4 regions of the Stenotrophomonas sp. STEN029 genome follow, and region 4 is predicted to be linked to each of the others. Evidence: predicted binding sites of a transcription regulator. Region 4 holds the regulator's gene; each other region holds the start of a gene.
What was found. Region 4 encodes FliA, which starts transcription of late flagellar genes. Its sites were predicted from a motif close to TAAAGTTTNNCNNNCNNNGGCCGATAA; they were not measured.

Region 1: the regulator FliA is predicted to act here: its motif matches at 2,161-2,187, upstream of ACVOLI_RS18105 (methyl-accepting chemotaxis protein).
Region 2: the regulator FliA is predicted to act here: its motif matches at 2,652-2,678, upstream of ACVOLI_RS15290 (GGDEF domain-containing protein).
Region 3: the regulator FliA is predicted to act here: its motif matches at 2,767-2,793, upstream of ACVOLI_RS18950 (methyl-accepting chemotaxis protein).

The regions. Positions count from the first base shown of each region.
Region 1 covers NZ_JBRREC010000105.1:11,005-15,611, forward strand. Annotated here, with positions in the region: gene ACVOLI_RS18105 (methyl-accepting chemotaxis protein) at 1-2,109, opposite strand, end outside; gene ACVOLI_RS18110 (methyl-accepting chemotaxis protein) at 2,462-4,607, opposite strand, start outside.
Region 2 covers NZ_JBRREC010000074.1:12,199-16,805, forward strand. Annotated here, with positions in the region: gene ACVOLI_RS15280 (hypothetical protein) at 1-448, opposite strand, end outside; gene ACVOLI_RS15285 (RNA polymerase sigma factor) at 453-989, opposite strand; gene ACVOLI_RS15290 (GGDEF domain-containing protein) at 1,045-2,586, opposite strand; gene ACVOLI_RS15295 (NAD-dependent epimerase/dehydratase family protein) at 2,705-3,337, shown strand; gene ACVOLI_RS15300 (SDR family NAD(P)-dependent oxidoreductase) at 3,452-4,216, opposite strand; gene ACVOLI_RS15305 (hypothetical protein) at 4,295-4,607, opposite strand, start outside.
Region 3 covers NZ_JBRREC010000120.1:5,860-10,466, forward strand. Annotated here, with positions in the region: gene ACVOLI_RS18945 (methyl-accepting chemotaxis protein) at 1-252, opposite strand, end outside; gene ACVOLI_RS18950 (methyl-accepting chemotaxis protein) at 386-2,638, opposite strand; gene ACVOLI_RS18955 (chemotaxis protein CheA) at 2,924-4,607, opposite strand, start outside.
Region 4 covers NZ_JBRREC010000054.1:5,025-9,631, reverse strand. Annotated here, with positions in the region: gene ACVOLI_RS12640 (AAA family ATPase) at 1-1,226, shown strand, start outside; gene ACVOLI_RS12635 (MinD/ParA family ATP-binding protein) at 1,213-2,097, shown strand; gene ACVOLI_RS12630 (RNA polymerase sigma factor FliA) at 2,094-2,843, shown strand; gene cheY (chemotaxis response regulator CheY) at 2,857-3,249, shown strand; gene ACVOLI_RS12620 (protein phosphatase CheZ) at 3,249-3,869, shown strand; gene ACVOLI_RS12615 (chemotaxis protein CheA) at 3,873-4,607, shown strand, end outside.

The DNA of each region.
Region 1 (4,607 bases), on a different contig from region 4:
GCTCAGCTGGAACACGGCCACCGCTTCATCCAACAGCGTGGCCTGTTCTTCCATTGCGCGTGCTGCGGCGGTGGCTTCTTCGACCAGTGCGGCATTCTGCTGTGTGGTTTCGTCCATCTGCATGACGGTCTGGTTGACCTGCTCGATACCTGCAGACTGCTCCTGCGAGGCAGCGGAGATCTCGGCCATGATGTCGGTGACGCGTTGAACCGCGGTGACGATCTCGCCCATGGTGGTGCCGGCCTGCTGCACCAGCTGCGAACCTTCGTCCACGCGCTCGACCGAGTCTTCGATCAGGGTTTTGATCTCCTTGGCGGCGCCGGCCGAACGTTGGGCGAGGGTACGGACTTCGGCGGCAACCACGGCGAAGCCGCGGCCCTGCTCACCGGCGCGGGCAGCTTCCACCGCGGCGTTCAGCGCCAGGATATTGGTCTGGAAGGCGATGCCGTCGATCACGCTGATGATGTCGGCGATGCGACGTGAGGATTGCTGGATCTGACCCATGGTGGTGACCACTTCTTCCACCACCAGCCCGCCGCGTGAGGCTACCCCGGCTGCACCGATCGCCAGCTGGTTTGCCTGGCGTGCGGATTCCGCATTCTGGCGGACGGTGGAGGTCAGTTCCTCCATCGAAGCCGCGGTTTCCTCGAGGTTGGCGGCTTGCATTTCGGTGCGGCGCGAGAGATCGGCATTGCCGGTGGCAATCTCGCTGGCGGCCAGATTGATGCTGTCGGCAGACTGCTGGATCCCGGAAACGATGCCGGCCAGCTGGGAGACGGTGCTGTTTGCGTCTTCACGCATGCTGGCGAAGACGCCCTGAGCGTCGCCGCTGAGTTTGACGGTGAGGTCGCCGTCGGCAAGCGCCTGCAGCAGGCGCGATACTTCGCCCAGATTGTCGTCGCTGACCTGCATCATGGTGTTCAGGGCACGCACCATGGCCTGGAAGTCGTGCTCGAAGCGGTCTTCATCGCCGCGCTGGCTGAAGTCGCCGGCAGCGGCGGCGCTGCCCAGGCGCTTGATCTCGCTGTTGATGGCAGCCAGGTTGGTCTTGATGGCGGCCATGGTTTCGGTGATGACGCGCTTGTCGCCGGGCAGCAGCGGCATGTCCTGGCTGAGGTCACCGACCGCATAACGCTGCGCCAGCGCGATCACCTGCATCTTGACGTCGATGTGGTTGCTGACCAGCACATTGGTCTCTTCAACCATGACGCCGTAATCGCCGGGGAAGCGGCTGGCGTCGATGCGGTAGCCGATCATGCCGGCGTCATGTTGGCGAGCCATCTCGGCCTGTGCGCCAATCACCGCCCGCAGCTGGTCCTGCATATGCGACATGCTGCTGAGCAATTGGCCGGTTTCGTCCTTGCTGGGGGCAGCGATGTGGTTGTCCATGCGCCCCTTGGCGATGGCGGTCGCCACGGCCGTGGCATTGCGCAGTGGCAGCACGATGCGGTTGCCGATGATCCAGCTCAAGGCCAGTACCAGCAGCACCAACACACCACCAGCCACCGTCATGATTGCGGTGAACTTCAGGGCCTGGCCCTGCAGATCGTCCATGTAGACGCCGCTGGATACCACCCAGTTCCACGGCTTGTACATGCCTGCATAAGCAAGCTTGCCAACCACGCCATCCTTGCCGGGCTTGGCCCAGGTGTAGGCGACATAGCCGCCACCCTTGCGTGCGGCTTCGACCTGGTCGTAGTAGACGCGGACGCCGTCCTCGCCGCGGAAGTCCTTCATGTCCTTGCCGACCAGGTCAGCACGGAACGGATGCATCAGCAACACGTACTTGGTGTCGTAGATGTTGAAGTAGTTGACGTCGGCGTCGGAACGCATCTTCTGCAGCGCGGCCATGGCGTACTTCTGTGCGTCAGCGAGCGGCATCGCGCCGGTTTCCGCTTCCTTGGCGTAGTGGTCGAGAACGCCGTAGCTCATTTCCACCTGGGCGCGCAGCGCGTCCTTGCGGGTTTCGTACAGATCCAGGTACTGCATGCGGGCAGCGATGACCGCCAGCGTGATCACACCGATCACGATCAAGGCCGTCAGCAGGTTCAGCTTGCGCCTGACGGAGATGTTGGAAATGTAGTTGTTCCAGAGCGAGGAGATAGTCATCGAATCCGCTGGTTACCTTGCGGTATCAGCGCTGCGTGAGGGGATAACGGTTTATCGGCCGCGAAGGGCGCGAGTTGAGTGGCCTGAAGAGGGAGGCAAGCCAAAGCAGTCGATCTGTTCACGTATGCGAAGAAACTGACCGGCTTGCGGTGTCGCGGTGTTGTAGGAGCGGCGTACGCCGCGAAGCTGGTGGTGCTTGCAGTCGTCGGCGGTGCCTCAACCGACGGTATGTCAGCTTCGCGGCTTACGCCGCTCCTACAAAAAAATCCGATGCCAGAGACTGGCATCGGATTTCGGGTGGTTCAATTGCTTGGCTTGGCTGCGTTGTCAGCACAGCCAACGATGGTATTGCTTAGAACTCCTGCCAATCCGAGTCGGCCAGTTCGGCTACTGCGGTGCGGGCAGCGGCTGCGCGACGGCGAGGTGCCGGTGCTGCTGCCTGGACGGCGGGGCGGGGTGCCGGTTCACGCGCGGAAGCCGGGCTGCTGGTGACGGCAGCGTCTTCTTCCAGCTGGAACACGGATACCACGTTGGCCAGATGTGCGGCCTGTTCTTCCATCGAGCGGGCCGACGCGGTGGCTTCTTCGACCAATGCGGCGTTCTGCTGGGTGGTTTCGTCCATCTGCACGATGGTCTGGTTGACCTGCTCGATGCCGGCCGACTGTTCCTGCGAGGCAGCGGAGATCTCAGCCATGATGTCGGTCACGCGCTGCACCGAGGCGACGATCTCGCCCATGGTGGTACCAGCCTTGCGAACCAGCGCCGAGCCATCGGCGACCTTGCCGACGGAGTCGTCGATCAGGCCCTTGATTTCCTTGGCGGCGCCGGCCGAACGCTGGGCCAGCGTGCGAACTTCGGAAGCCACCACGGCGAAGCCGCGACCCTGTTCGCCGGCACGTGCGGCTTCCACCGCAGCGTTCAAGGCCAGGATATTGGTCTGGAAGGCGATGCCGTCGATCACCGAGATGATCTCGGCAATCTTGCGCGAGGACTGTTCGATCTGGGTCATGGTGGTAACCACCTGGCTGACCACTTCACCGCCCTGCGAGGCCACCGAGGCGGCGCCGATGGCGAGCTGGTTGGCCTGGCGTGCCGATTCTGCGTTCTGGCGCACGGTGGAGGTCAGCTCCTCCATCGATGCTGCGGTTTCTTCCAGGTTGGCGGCCTGCTGCTCGGTACGACGCGACAGGTCGTTGTTACCGGCGGCAATTTCGCTGGCGGACGAGTTGATCGACACCGAGGACTGCTTGATGCGACCAACGATGCCGGTCAGCTGTTCGGCGGTGGCATTGGCGTCGTCACGCATGGTGGCGAACACGCCTTGGTACTCGCCATGCATGCGCACGGTCAGGTCGCCGCGCGAGAGCGCAGACAACAGTGCGGAGATCTGCTCCAGGCTGCTGGCATTGGCGTCCAGCAGGCTGTTGATCTGCTCGGCCAGCTGCAGGAAGAAGCCGTCCTTGTCGGCAGTGCCGATGCGGCCGCTGAGGTCGCCAGCAGCGGCGGCTTCCATGATGCGCGCCACTTCCTTCTCGACCTGGGCCTCGGTGCTGCGATCGCGCCATTCGACAACGTGGCCAACCGGTACATTGTTGTCGTCACGGATCACCGAAATGGTCTGTGCGAACTCGGCTTCACCAAAGCGCATTTCACGCTTGAATACGCCGTTCTTCTCGAGACCTTCCATCACCTTGCCGTCAACCTCGCCACGGTGCTCGAGCACGGTGACCGGCTGGCCGACCAGTGGCTTGCTGGCGTCGAAGTCGGTCAGTGCGCTGCTGAATTCCTCGTGGTGCTCGCTGAGTTTGTCGAGCAGGGCGCGGTTGGCGTAGACGATCTCGAGGTCGTTGTTGGTCAGGAACACGCCAGTGGACGAATAGTCCAGCGCGGTACGGATGCGCAGGTTCTCGCTGGCGATGATCTGGTCGCGGTCGATGCGTTCGCGCAGGTCGCGCTGCATGCGTTGCATGGCGCGCAGCAGATCGCCAACTTCGTCGGCACGCGAGACGTCGATCGAGCCATCCAGCTTGCCGCTGGCGACTTCATTGGCCACGTCCACGGCACCACGGATGGTGGCAACCAGCGAGCGGGCAAACAGCCAGATCAGTGCCAGACCGGCAGCACCACCAACCAGCACGGCAATGATGCCGACCAGGGCGGAGGTGCGATAGGTATCTTCGGCCTGCTTTGCGGCGGCCTGGGCGCGGGTATTGTCGTTCGCGGCCAGTGCCTGCAGGGCGTTATAGGCGTTGCGGTGCAGGTTGCGGGTTTCGCCAACAAAGGTGTCGATGGCGTCATCCGGCAGGTCCAATGCCAGCATTTCGGTCACGGCGTCGTACGACGCAGCCGCCTTGCCCCAGTCGGCGACAAAGGCATCAAACAGCTTCTTCTGCTCCGGGCTGTCGATCAGCTTCGGATAGGCGGCGATGGTGGTGTCGATCTGCATGCGCAGTTCGGTGGCACGTGCCTTGGCATCGGCTTTGACGTCATCGCTGGCG
Region 2 (4,607 bases), on a different contig from region 4:
ACCATTGCACGCTGCCCCATTGCAGGGCCAGCAGCCATAGGCAGAACCACGGCAAGCCCAGGCCAAGCTCGCTCAGTGCGGTGAAGCGGCGCAGGCGTGCAAGCCGTCGCTGCTGGATCAGCACCGGTGCCTCCGCCGCATCCGCGTGCAGCGCCAACAAGGCGCGGGTCACCGATACCCAGATCGCGGCGATGCCGTAGATATGCAGGGCCAGTCCGGTCAGCAGCAGTTGTGGCACCTGACGGTGCTCCACCCAGAAGCTGGCCGCCAGCACGGTGACTACGATCCACACCAGTAGCCAAGCCAGCTGCAGGCCACTGAACCAGCGCAGCCGGCGCCGCACGCCGGCCTGGCGCGGCTGCTGCCATGCCTGCAGGGCCAGCACTTCCAGCTGGTCGATACGTTGCGCCTGCTGTGCCCAGGCGGCCTTGAGTTCGTCGAGTTCCATGAGGTCAGCCTCGCGTGGTGTCGGTGGGAGCGAACTGGCTGCGCAGTTGCTGGCGCAGCCGGTGCAGGCGGGTGGCGGCGTTGCTGGCGCTGATGCCCAGCACCTCGCCGATTTCGCGGTGGCTGCAGTCGTCCAGATGCAGCAACAGCAAGGCGCGATCCAGTGCCGGCAAGCGGTGTATCAGCTGGTTGAGCTGGGCCAGGCTGGCGTTGTCCTCGGCGTTGTCGGCGATGCTGGCCAGGTCATCTTCCAGTGCCACGTCGCTGTGATATTGCCGGCGCAGCTCGCGGCTGCGCAGCTGTGAGATGGCGGTGTTCAAGGCGATGCGGTACAGCCAGGTGCTGAACTGCGCCCGTTGCGGATCAAAGGCAGGGAAGGCGCGCCAGGCCTGGGTGCTGATTTCCTGGATCAGGTCGCTGCGGTCGTCGCGCTGCGCGCAATAGCCACGCGCGACCTTGAGCACGATGCCCTGGTGCTGGGCCAGCAACTGGGCAAAGCGCTGTTGCAGCTCGGCGATGGGGGTGGTCGCGGTGATGTCCATGCCCGGGTGATTCGCACCAGCGCAGCAAATATCACAGCTGTGAGCAGATTGCCGCTCAGGCGGCAGGCAGAACCTGGTTGCGGCCTACGCGCTTGGCCGCATACAAAGCCTGATCGGCGCGCTGCAGAAGGCCCTGCAAGGCTTCGCCGGGCTGGGCCTGGGCGACACCAGCGCTGAAACGCACCTGCACACGCTGTTCTTCATGCAGGAATGGGCGCTGCGCCAGCTGCTGCTGCAGCTGCTGCAGGGTCTCCAACGCTGCAGCGCGGTTGAGGCCGGGCAGCACCAGTACGAATTCGTCGCCGCCGAGGCGGGCGATGCAGTCGCGGCCGCGCAGGCGCTGCTGGGTCACGGCCACCAGATGACGCAGGGCCTGGTCGCCGCCGGCGTGGCCGTGCTGGGCATTGGTCTGGCCGAAGTGGTCCAGGTCGATCATGGCCAGGCTAAGCGGCGTGCTGTGGTCGGCAAGCAGCTCGCCCAGTTGCTGCTCCAGGCCGCGGCGGTTGAGGGCGCCGGTCAGCGGGTCGGTGCGCAGCTGGCTGCCAGCTTCCTCAAGCTCGCGTTCCAGCTGCTGCACGCGCTGCTCGGCGGCCTTGGCTTCGGCGCGGGCATTGGCCAGATGGTCGCGCGCGCGTGCGGCCTGTGCCTGTACCCGGGCGGTGTCCTGCAGCACGTCCTGCAGTAGCTGGGTCAGGTCGGAGATGCTGCGGGTCTGGCGTACGGCAATGGAATAGCTGGCGATGCGATCGTGGAATTCGCCGGTCTCGGTGACCATCCCGTCCACCTGCGTCACGAAGTCCACCATCAGGTCCTTCATCGCCTGCTTGGATTGATCGATGCCTTCGCGCAGCAGCCCTTGCCGGTAGATCACTTCGCGCAGGTCGTTGCGGGTCTGCTCCAGCGAGTTGGCGTCCAGTGGCCCGGCCAGCAGTTGCCGGATCGAGCGGATCTGGCCCTGCAGCCAGCTGTCGCCATCGAGCAGTTCGGAGATGTTCTCCAGCAGCATGTCGAACAGGTTGAGCAGCAGGTCGCGCTGTTCCTGCAGGCTGCTGCTGCGCACGCCAACCTGGTGGCAAAGCTCGCGCAGATGGATGGCCACCGGCTGCAAGGGTTGGCCGCTGCGCCAGGTGCGCAGTTCCTCGCCCATGCGCTGGGCCTGCTGTTCGAGCTCGGGCGACTGCTGCATTAGGCTGGCCAGCACGGCGCCGAGGGTGTCGCGCAGCATGTCGCGCAGCTGTTCGGCCTGGCTGTTGCTGGTTTGGGAGGCTTCCAGTTCGACGGTGCGGATGTACTTGTCGATCAACTGCCGCAGCAGGCGGCCGTAGCGCTCCCAATCCTGTTCGGCGTGTGCGCTGTGCAGGCGCTGGCCCATGTCGCCGAGTTCACCGGGCAGGGTGCACATGCCCTGGGCGAAGGACGCCAACACCGGTTCCGGTGCGTTGGCGCCAATGAAAAGGCGCTGCAGCATCGCCATGCCGCCGCCCCCGTTGGCTACGACCTCGACCGCCGCAGCTGCCTGTGGCGCGGTGCGCCGGGACAGGATGCGGCCCAGCCCGCTGCTGCGGGAAGCGGAGGAGTCGTCGGGGCTGTCGGCCATTGCGCAGGGGTCCGGGCGGGTTGCGGCGGCGCCTGTGCGCAGCCGGAGGTGGTGTCCAAGCCCCATTATCGGCAAGGTAGCAGCCGGCTTGAATGGCAGCCGATCACAGGAGCACATCATGCGGGTATTGCTGGCTGGCGCGACCGGTCTGGTCGGGGGGCAGGTACTGCAGCGCCTGCTGTCCGACCCACGCTGCAGTGGCGTGGTGGCGCCGACCCGGCGCGCGCTGGCGCGCACCGACCCCAGGCTGCTCAATCCGGTGCTGGATTTCGCTGGGTTGGCGGCGGTGGCGCAGGGCTGGCAGGTGGATGCGGTGATCTGTGCACTGGGCTCGACGATGAAGCAGGCCGGTTCGCGTGAGGCCTTCCGGCAGATCGACCATGGCTATCCCTTGGCGATCGCGCAGGCGGTACGGGCCAACGGCTGCGAGGTGTTTGCGCTGAATTCGGCGGCCGGTGCCAATCCGCGTTCGCTGGTGTTCTATAGCCGGGTCAAGGGCGAGCTGGAGCAGGACCTGCGCGCGCTGGGGTTTGCTTCATTGACCTTGGTGCGCCCGGGCCTGATTGGCGGCGAGCGTGCTGAACGGCGAGCCGGCGAGCATCTGGCCAGCGTGGTGCTGGGGGCGCTGGCGCCTGTGCTGCCGCGGGCATGGCGGATCAATCCTGCTGCGCGGATTGCCGATGCGCTGGTGCAGGCGGTATTGGGTCCGCAGCCGGGCGTGCGGGTGGTTGGGTCGGCCGAGTTGGTGTGAATCGTTTGAGCGGCGTTGTTGTAGGAGCGGCGTGAGCCGCGACGCTGGCGATCTGTGAGTGCAACGGCTTCGCGGCTGACGCCGCTCCTACAAACAGCCGCTCCCACAACGTTGTTAAGCCGGCAGCGATTGCCCGCCATCCACTGCCAGCACCTGGCCGGTGATCCAGCGTGCTGCTGGCGAGCACAGGAACACGGCGGTATTGGCCACATCTTCGACATTGCCGAAGCCGCCAAACGGGATCTTGTTGCGGATCTGCTCGTACAGCTCGGGTGCGTTGCTGCGGCGTTGCTCCCACAATCCGCCGGGGAATTCGATCGAGCCCGGTGCCAGTGCGTTGACCCGGATGCGCTCGCGCGCCAGTTCGGTAGCCAGGCTGGTGGTGTAGTAGTTCAATGCCGCCTTGGCAGCGGAGTAGGCCGCTGCGCGCGGCGTCGGCACCGAGGCATTGATCGAGCTGATATTGAGGATGGCGGGCATCGTGCTCAGGCGCAGATACGGCAGGGCACTGCGGTTGGCGCGCACCGCAGCCATCAGGTCGATATCGAAGCCGGCCTGCCAGCTGGCATCGTCATTGCCGTTGCCATAGCCGGAGGCGTTGTTGATGAGGATATCGACGCCACCCAATGCGGCCGCAGCGGCATCGATCCAGTGTTGGATCTGCGCCGGATCGGCGAGGTCACATTGCTGCGTGTGCGCGGCAGCTGCACTGTCGCCCAGCAGCTGTTCGGCAGCTTGCTGCAGTGCTGCGGCACCACGCGCGCAGATGCTCACGTTAGCGCCTTCGCGGGCAAAAGCCCGGGCAATGGCCAAGCCTATGCTCCGGCTGCCACCGGCAACCAGGACACATGCGTTCTGCAGGGAAACGGGGGAATTCATTGCTGCGGTTCCGGTGGGCGGAGACCGTGCATTATCGCTGGGTTGTGGCTTTCGGGCAGAGAACGCGGTGTTCCACGATCACGGCAGGCCGGGCACGTTCAAGGTCGCGAACAAGGTGTTCTGTGCCTTCTTGGCCATCGAGCGCGGTAGCTTGGCAATGAATGTGTCGCCAGTAAGTGCCATGTCACCGCGGAGGATGAAGCCGTTGATCTGGGTATAGCTCTTTACGCTGTACTTGTTGCCGTCCTGGGTGACTTCCATGTACATCGGTGAGGTCAGGATGTTGTTGCCCTTGCGATAGACGCGGGTGCCATCGATGTCTCGGACCAGGCGATAGCCATGCTCGCTTGCCCAGGCGTCGACCTTGGCCAGCACGTTCTCGTCGGAGCTG
Region 3 (4,607 bases), on a different contig from region 4:
GCGCAATGCAATGAAGCTGCGCGACAAGGTGTCGTTGGCCTCAAAACCGTGGCCAAGCTCGGTGGAGATGCGCTGGGCCTCGAGCTGGGCGATGTTCTCGAGACTGACCCGCGAGGCTGACAGCAGGGCATCGCTGCTGCGCAGGTAGATGAACAACGCGGTGAGGCCGAATGCGAAGGTCGCGACCAATGCCGTTCCCAGCATCAAGCGCATTGCAATACTGCGGGTGAGGAAATTAGTGGGCAAAGACATGGGTTACTGCTGGCCTGATAGGTAGGGGGTTTGTCAGTACATCGGCATCTGCAGGCGGAGCTGGAGCGTTTTCTTGCACTGAAATGACGACGCCCCTATTCAGGGGCGTCGTTCATACATGTGTAGCTGGCGATCAGAATTCCTGCCAGTCGCCGTCGTTGTCGACGCGCACTGCCGCATTGCCACGTTGTGCCGGAGCCACCGCGCGCAGGCGACGTGCCGGTGCCGGGGCAGCGGGAGCAAACGCAGTCTTGGCCTGCTGCGGCTGTGCGACAACTGCCTGCACGGCGTCGGTACGGAACACCGCAACCGCCTCACTCAGGTGGTTGGCCTGGTCTTCCATCGAACGTGCGGCGGCGGTGGCTTCTTCCACCAGCGCGGCATTCTGCTGGGTGGTTTCGTCCATCTGCATGACGGTCTGGTTGACCTGGTCGATGCCGGCGCTCTGCTCCTGCGACGCAGCTGAAATCTCAGCCATGATGTCCGTGACGCGCTGCACCGAGGTGACGATTTCGTCCATCGTGGCACCGGCCTGCTGCACCAGTACCGAGCCTTCGCCGACCTTGCCGACGGAGTCGTCGATCAGGCCCTTGATCTCCTTGGCGGCAGCCGCCGAGCGCTGTGCGAGGGTGCGGACTTCCGAGGCGACCACGGCGAAGCCACGGCCCTGCTCACCGGCACGGGCGGCTTCCACCGCAGCGTTCAGCGCCAGGATATTGGTCTGGAAAGCGATGCCATCGATGACGCTGATGATGTCGGCGATCTTCTTCGACGAGGCTTCAATCGCGCTCATCGTGGTGACGACCTGGCCGACAACGTTGCCGCCCTGGCTGGCGACGCCATGTGCGCCGATGGCGAGCTGGTTGGCCTGGCGGGCATGCTCGGCGTTCTGGCGCACGGTGGAGGTCAGTTCCTCCATCGAGGCGGCGGTTTCTTCCAGGTTGGCAGCCTGCTGCTCGGTACGGCGTGACAGGTCGCTGTTGCCGGTGGCGATTTCGGTGGCAGCCAGGTTGATGCTGGAGGCCGCGTGCTGGATGCGGCCGATGATGTCGGTCAGCTGGCTGACCGTGGCGTTGGCGTCGTCACGCATATTGGCGAACACGCCGTGGAAGTCGCCCTGCATCTTCGCGGTCAGATCGCCACGGGCGATGGCCTGCAGCAGCTGCGAGAGCTCGGACAGGTTGCCGTCGGTGGTTTCCATCAACTGGTTGAGGCTGCTGACCATGTCGCGGAAATCGTGCTGGTAGGCATTTGCATCGCCGCGCACGGAGAAATCACCCTGTGCGGCGGCACCGGCCAGACGCTTGATCTCGCTGTTGATCGCCGACAGGCTGGCCTTGACCGCATCCACGGTCTCGGTGATGACGGCCTTCTCGCCGGGCAGGCGTTCGATGTCGACCGACAGATCGCCGTTGGCATAGCGCTTGATGACTTCCAGTGCCGACAGCAGCATCTGGATGTGTGAAGCGACCAGTGCGTTGCTCTCCTTGACCATCACGCCATAGTCGCCCGGGAATGCAGTCTCATCCATGCGGTAGCTGATCATGCCGGTATCGTGCTGGCGCGCCATCTCACGCTGTGCGCCGATCACCGATTGCAGCTGTGCCTGCATGCGCTGCATGGACTGCAGCAGCATGCCGACTTCGTCGCGGCGCGAGGCATCGATACGACGGTCCAGCTTGCCTGCAGCGACATCGTCGGCTACGCGTACGGCCTCTGCCAGCGGCAGCATGATCGCGCGGATGATCGCCCAGCCCAGTGCGGCGGCCAGCAGCAAGGCCAGACCGAGACCGATCACGATGGCGATCAGCGAGCGCTGATGTGCCTGGCGAGATTCGGCGGTCTGCTTGGTCAGCTGCTCCTGGTTGTACTGCGACATCTGCTTGAGCTGGTCGAACAGGGCGCGGCGCAGCTTGCGAGAATCGCCACTGGAGATGGCGTTGGCGGTGACGAAGTCGTCGGCGGCGATCGCGGCGGCAATACGGTCGTGTGCTTCGAAGTAGCCAGCGCGCTGCTGCTTCATGTTTTCGTACATGGCCAGCTCGCTGGCGCTGTAATCGGCCTCGATGTCGTCGTAGGCTTTCTCGGCAGCTTCAATCAGCTTGCGGCTGTCAGCCATGCGCTTGTCGTAGTCGGCCAGCTGTTCCGGGTTGCCCTGGTAGTTGAGCTGGGCCTGCTCGAAGGTGCGGTACTCACCGAGCTGGGCGCGCATTTCGCCAAGCTGCTGGACGGCCGGCATCCAGTTGTTGTTGACCTGCTGTATCTGGGTGTCGGCCACGTTCATCCGCCACAGCGCGAACAGCGCAAGCAGCAGGGTGAGCAGGCTGGTGCTGCAGAACGCAAGCACCAGCTTTCGCGTGATCGACAGATTCTGGAACCACTTCATTGCAGACATCTCCGTAGGCGGGCATAGGGGGCGATCCACAGGTCCGGCGCTCCTGTGGAATGTCGTGCGTTGTGCAGGCCGCGACGGAGGCCCAGGTTGGTTGACAAACCTGATTGCATTGCGATGCGGTATCGGCAACTTTCGGAGCTTCTTGAAGACACTCCGTGGCTGTGATTCAGCCAGCCAAAAGGCGTGCGCCGCCGTATCCAGGCGCGGCGGACGCACGACACAACGCCGCCCGCCCAGATGTCGGGCGAGCGGCGTCAGTTGCGTGCTACGACGTGATCAGGCGGCTTGCTGGGTACGCAGCGAGCGCACAAGGCCGCCGATATCGACGATCAGCGCAACCCGGCCATCGCCGAGGATGGTGGCGCCGGAGACGCCGCTGATACGCCGGTAATTGTTCTCGATGTTCTTGACGACGACCTGTTGCTGGCCGATCAGCTCATCCACTTCCAGCGCGATCTTCTGGCCGTCACCTTCCACCACGACGACCAGCGGTTCGGCTTGTGGATTGTCGGGATAGCCGTAGTACTGGCCCAGCGACAGGATCGGCAGGTATTCGCCGCGGACGCGCAGAACGCGCCCCTCGCCAGCCATGGTGCGGATATCGTCTGGCTGCGGCTGCAGTGCTTCCAGCACGTAGGCCAGCGGCAGGATCAGGGTTTCGCCGGCAACCGATACGGTCATGCCATCGAGGATGGCCAGCGTCAGCGGCAGCCTGATCAGTACGCGGGTGCCGGCACCGGTGCGGCTTTCCAGCTGTACTTCGCCGCCCAATGCCTGGATGTTGCGGCGGACCACGTCCATGCCAACACCACGACCGGACAGGTCGGTGACCGCATCGGCGGTGGAGAAGCCGGGCTGGAAGATCAGATCCCAGACCTGTGCATCGGTGGGGTTGTCGGGCACGCTCAAGCCGCGTTCCAGCGCCTTGGCGAGGATCTTGTCGCGGTTCAGGCCGCGGCCGTCGTCGCTGACTTCAATGACGATGTGGCCGCCCTGATGCGATGCCGCCAGGGTAATCGTGCCGGTTTCGTCCTTGCCAGACTCCCGGCGCACGTCGGGCATTTCCAGGCCGTGGTCGATGGAGTTGCGGACCAGATGCACCAAGGGATCGGCGATCTTTTCGATCAGGCCCTTGTCCAGCTCGGTGCCTTCACCGATGGTGCGCAGGCGGACCTGCTTGCCGAGGCGGCTGGAGAGGTCGCGGACCAGCCGCGGGAAGCGACGGAATACTGCATCCACTGGCAGCATGCGCACGCCGATGACGGCTTCCTGCAGGTCGCGGGTATTGCGTTCGAGCAGATCCAGGCCAGCCAGCAGCTGCTCGGCGTGGGCCGGGTCCAGTCCGCCGGAAACCTGCTTGAGCATGGCCTGGGTGATGACCAGTTCACCGACCAGGTTGATCAGCGCATCGACCTTGTCGACGCTGACCCGGATCGAGCTTTCGGCTTCGTGCTGCTGGCCGCTGGCAGGTGCCTTGACGGCAGCCTCGGCGATGTTGGCGACCGCAGCGACCGGGGCTTCAACTGCAAGGCTGGGCGGTGCAGCCGGACGGATATCCAGCTCGCAGTCATCGACCACCCAGGCGAAGGTGTCTTCGATGCGGCTGCGCGGCACCTTGCCGACCAGGCCCAGGTCCCAGGCCAGGTAGGCTTCCAGCGGATCGAGCTGATCGAAGCTGGGCAGGCGCGCCATGCGCGGTTCCACGTGCAGGGAACCCAGGGTTTCCAGCTCGCGGATGATGCGCAGCGGATCATTGCCGCTCATGAACAGCGACGGCGCCGGGGCGAAGCCAATCTGCCAGGCGTCCGGGGTTTCTTCCTGTTTCACTGCAGCCACGGCAACCGGTGCCGTGCCGGACAGTACGGCCTGCAGACGATCGGTAACCGCCTTGACGGCGGCGGGATCGGCGGCCTGGCCATGTTCGACTTCGCGCAGCAGGGCGCGCAGCACGTCCACCGAA
Region 4 (4,607 bases):
CCGTCACCATCGAGCCACCTGCTCCGATCGAGCGCGCACGCTTTGTCATCGATCCGCCGGAGCCGGAGCTGGCCCTGCTGCAACCGGCCGCCGCCGTGGCAATCCCTGCAATTCATGCTGCGCCGGTCCTGGCCGTCGCCGCGATGGCACCTGCAATCGAGCAGGTCGCGCCGATCGCTACACCGATCGCTGCGTCTGCAGCCCCGCAACCGGCTGAAGTCCCGGTCGCCGTCGCCATCGAAACCGCCGCACCGGCAGCGGTCGCCAGCATCGCCCCGGTCAACCCGATCACCACCAGCCCGGTGATCATCGCCCGCGACGACGAACAGCTCAGCCAACTGCGCCAGGAAGTGGCCGGCATGCGCCACCTGATCGAGCGCGAGATGAACCGCTTCACCGATGAGCGCCTGCGCGGCAGCGCGGTGCGCGCCAATGCGCTGGACCTGATGGACGAATACGGTTTCGACGCCGGCCTGGCCCGCGACGTCGCCACCCAGATCCCGGCCGACATCGACCCCAGCCGCGCCCGCGGGCTGATGCTGGGGCTGATCTCCAAGAAGCTGCCGATCGCCCCGGTCGACCCGATGGAAACCGGCGGCGTGATCGCCCTGGTCGGCCCCACCGGTGCCGGCAAGACCACCACCATCGCCAAGCTGGCCTCGCGTTTCGCCGAAGCCCATGCCGCCCGCGACGTGGCCCTGGTCACCACCGATACCCAGCGCATCGGCGCCCGCGAGCAGCTGTACGGCTTCGGCCGCCAGCTCGGCATCGCCGTGCACGAGGCCAATAGCGGCACCGACCTCAACCAGCTGCTGCAGAAGCTGGCCGACTACAAACTGGTGCTGATCGATACCGCCGGCCTGGGCCAGCGCGACCGCGCCCTCACCGCCCAGCTGCAGTGGCTGCGCGCCGCCGGCCAGATCCGCACCCTGCTGGTGCTGCCGGCCAATACCGCCTTCCAGGACATGGACGAAGTGGTGCGCCGCTTCAGCGCCGCCAACCCGCAGGGCGTGGTGCTGACCAAGCTGGACGAGACCGGCCGCTTCGGTTCTGCCCTGTCGGTGGCGGCCGATCACCGCCTGCCGATCACCTGGGTGACCGACGGCCAGGACGTCCCGGAAGACCTTTATCGGGCCTCTGCCGCAAATCTTGTACTCCGCCTTGAAGATTTGCGCCGCGCGGCCGATATGCCCTGCAACACGGAGTTGAACAATGCAGTCGCGTGAGTACGCCAAGCTGACCAACACCTTCCCGCTGTCGGCAACCCGGCACGAACCCGCCGGCCCGGTACGCACCATCGCGGTCACTGGCGGCAAGGGTGGTGTAGGTAAAACCAATGTCTCGGCCAATCTGGCCGTGGCACTGGCAGGCATGGGCAAACGTACCCTGCTGCTCGACGCCGACCTGGGCCTGGCCAACATCGACGTGGTGCTGGGCCTGCAGCCCAAGCACACCCTGGCCGACCTGGTCGCCGGACGCGCCACGCTGGAAGAAGTCATCATCGAAGGCCCGAACGGCGTGCTGGTCGTGCCCGCCGCCTCGGGCCGCCGGCACATGGCCGAGCTGCAGCCGGCCGAACACGTTGGCCTGGTCAATGTGTTCTCCGAGCTGGAGCGCGAGCTCGATGTGATGATCATCGACACCGCCGCCGGCATCACCGATAGCGTACTGACCTTCTGCCAGGCCGCCCAGGACACCGTGGTGGTGGTCTGCGACGAGCCGGCCTCGATCACCGATGCCTACGCGCTGATCAAGGTGCTCTCGCGCGAGCGCGGCGTGGACCGCATCCAGGTCGTCGCCAACATGGTGCGCGACCCGAATGAAGGCCGCGCCCTGTACGAAAAGCTGGTTCGGGTCTGCGAGAAGTTCCTGATCGATGTCTCCCTGAACTACCTGGGCTGCGTGCCGCAGGACGACTGGCTGCGCCTGTCGGTGCAGCGCCAGCAGCCGGTGGTCAAGCTCTATCCTTCCGCGCCAGCCTCGCTGGCCATCAACGAAATCGCCCGTCGCACCGCGCGCTGGCAAGCCCCAACCGCCCCGCGCGGCGGCGTTGAGTTCTTCCTGGAACGCATCATCCAGCAGAAGGTGAAGGCATGAACAATGCAGCCGCCCAATACCGTGAAGTCCAGCGCAACGCGGCCAATGACTGCATTGCCCGCCACGCCGACCTGGTACGCCGCATCGCCCACCACCTGGCCGCGCGCCTGCCCGCCAGCGTCGAGGTCGATGACCTGATCCAGGCCGGCATGATGGGCCTGATCGAGGCCTCGCGCAGCTATGACGCCGAACAGGGCGCTTCGTTTGAAACCTACGCATCGATCCGTATCCGCGGCTCGATGATCGACGAGATCCGCCGTGGCGACTGGGTGCCGCGCTCGGTGCACCGCCGCGCCCGCGATGCCGCTGCCACCATCCGCCGGCTTGAGCAGAGCAGCGGCCGTGCGGCCAGCGCCAGTGAAGTGGCCGAAGCGATGGAGCTGCCGCTGCCCGAATACATGCGACTGGTCGAAGACGCCTCGCGTGGCCAGGTCTTGAGCCTGGAGTCGCGGATCGAAGACCAGGGCGAGCTGGACACCCCCAGCACCGGCGGCCCCAACCCGCAACAGGTCTTGGAGCGCAGCCAGTTCGGCGCCGAGCTCGGCAAGGCCATCGGCCAGTTGCCCGAGCGCGAGCAGCTGGTGCTGTCGCTGTACTACGAGCAGGAATTGAACCTGAAGGAAATCGGCGCGGTATTGGGCGTGAGCGAATCCCGCGTCTGTCAGATCCACGGCCAGGCCACGCTGCGCCTGCGTAGCCGACTGAAGATTTTCGAGGCGGCCGACGCCGGGCTCGAAGAACCATGAAGAGGAAAGTCTTTTGAACAAGAACATGCGCATCCTGATCGTTGACGACTTCTCGACGATGCGCCGCATCGTCAAGAACCTGCTCGGCGATCTGGGCTTCACCAATACCGCCGAAGCCGAGGACGGGCATGCCGCGCTGTCGATGCTGCAGACGCAGTCGTTCGATTTCGTCGTCACCGACTGGAACATGCCGGTGATGACCGGCATCGAGCTGCTCAAGGCCATCCGCAACGATGCCAAGCTCAAGACCCTGCCGGTACTGATGGTTACCGCCGAGGCCAAGCGCGAGCAGATCATCGAGGCCGCACAGAGCGGCGTGAACGGCTACATCATCAAGCCGTTCACCGCGCAGACCCTGGAAGAGAAGCTCGGCAAGATCTTCGAACGCCTGGCAGCGAGCGCCTGATGAACCAGCCCGGGGAAGCATTGAGCGACAAATCGGCCCTGGTGCAGCGCCTGCAGGACGCACTGGCAGCATTGGAAAGTGGCGACGAGGCTGGCTGGCGTCGGGAAATCGACGCGCTCGCCGCCCTGCGCACGCAGCCGATGATGTCCGGCCTGGGCAGGCTTGCACGCGAATTGGGCCAGGCGCTGGGCGAACTGCCCAGCGTGCCCAGCGAAGCCGGTGAGCTGGACGACGCCTGCGCGCGCCTGGACCACGTGGTGCAGATGACCGAGCAGGCCACCCACCGCACGCTGGATCTGGCCGAAGAATGCCGCGCGCTGACCGAGCGCCTGCGTGCGGACGGGCTGAATGCCGAACAGGGCGAAATCCTCGAGCGCATCCGCCACAACCTCACCGAAGTAGCGCTGACCCAGAGCTACCAGGACCTGACCGGGCAGATCATCCGCCGCGTGGTCGGCATCGTCCGACGCGTGCATGAAGGTTTTGGCGCGCTCGGCCTGCCGCCGCCGGAAGAAGAAGCGCGCAACCAGGGCCTGGCTGGCCCGGCCGTCAATGGCCTGGACCGCCACGCCGTGTCGCAGGTGGACGCAGACGACCTGCTCTCGGACCTGGGGCTGTAACGCATGAGTGCTTTTGCCGACGACATCGCCGCCGACTTCATCATCGAAGCGCAGGAGATCCTGGATCGCCTCGGCGAGCAGCTGGTGACGCTGGAACAGGCACCGCACGACAGCGACCAGCTCAACGCCGTGTTCCGTGGCTTTCATACGCTGAAAGGGGGCGCCGGTTTTCTGGCGATCCATCCGATGGTGGAGCTGTGCCACGCCGCCGAAGAAACCCTGGGCATGGCACGGGCCGGCAAAGCCGAACTGCTGGCGCATCACTTCGACGCCGCCCAGCAATCGCTGGATTGGCTGCAGGCCATGCTCGACGCAGTCTCCTCGGGCACCGAACCGGAGCACGCACCTGCTGCGCTGATCGCACAGTTCGATGTTGGCGCCGCCCCCGTGGTCGCAGTCGTGCAAGCGGTCGCTGCGCCTGCGGGTGACAGCGACCTGATCAGCGAAGACGAGTTCGAAGCGCTGCTCAACGAACTGCACGGCAGCGGTACGCCCGGTGCCCAGCCAATCGCAGCGGCAAAGGCCGGCGATGACCTGATCGACGAAGACGAATTCGAAGCCCTGCTGGACAAGCTGCACGGCGGTGCCGCACCGGGCGCCGTTCCCGTCCAGCCCGTTCCCACCGCGCCAGCCAAACCCAGGCCGGCCGCACCGCCGACCGCAGCACCCCGCGCTGCCGCCGGCGCCGCCAAACCGGCAGCGGCAAAAGCCGCCGAACCCGAGCACACCGTGCGCGTG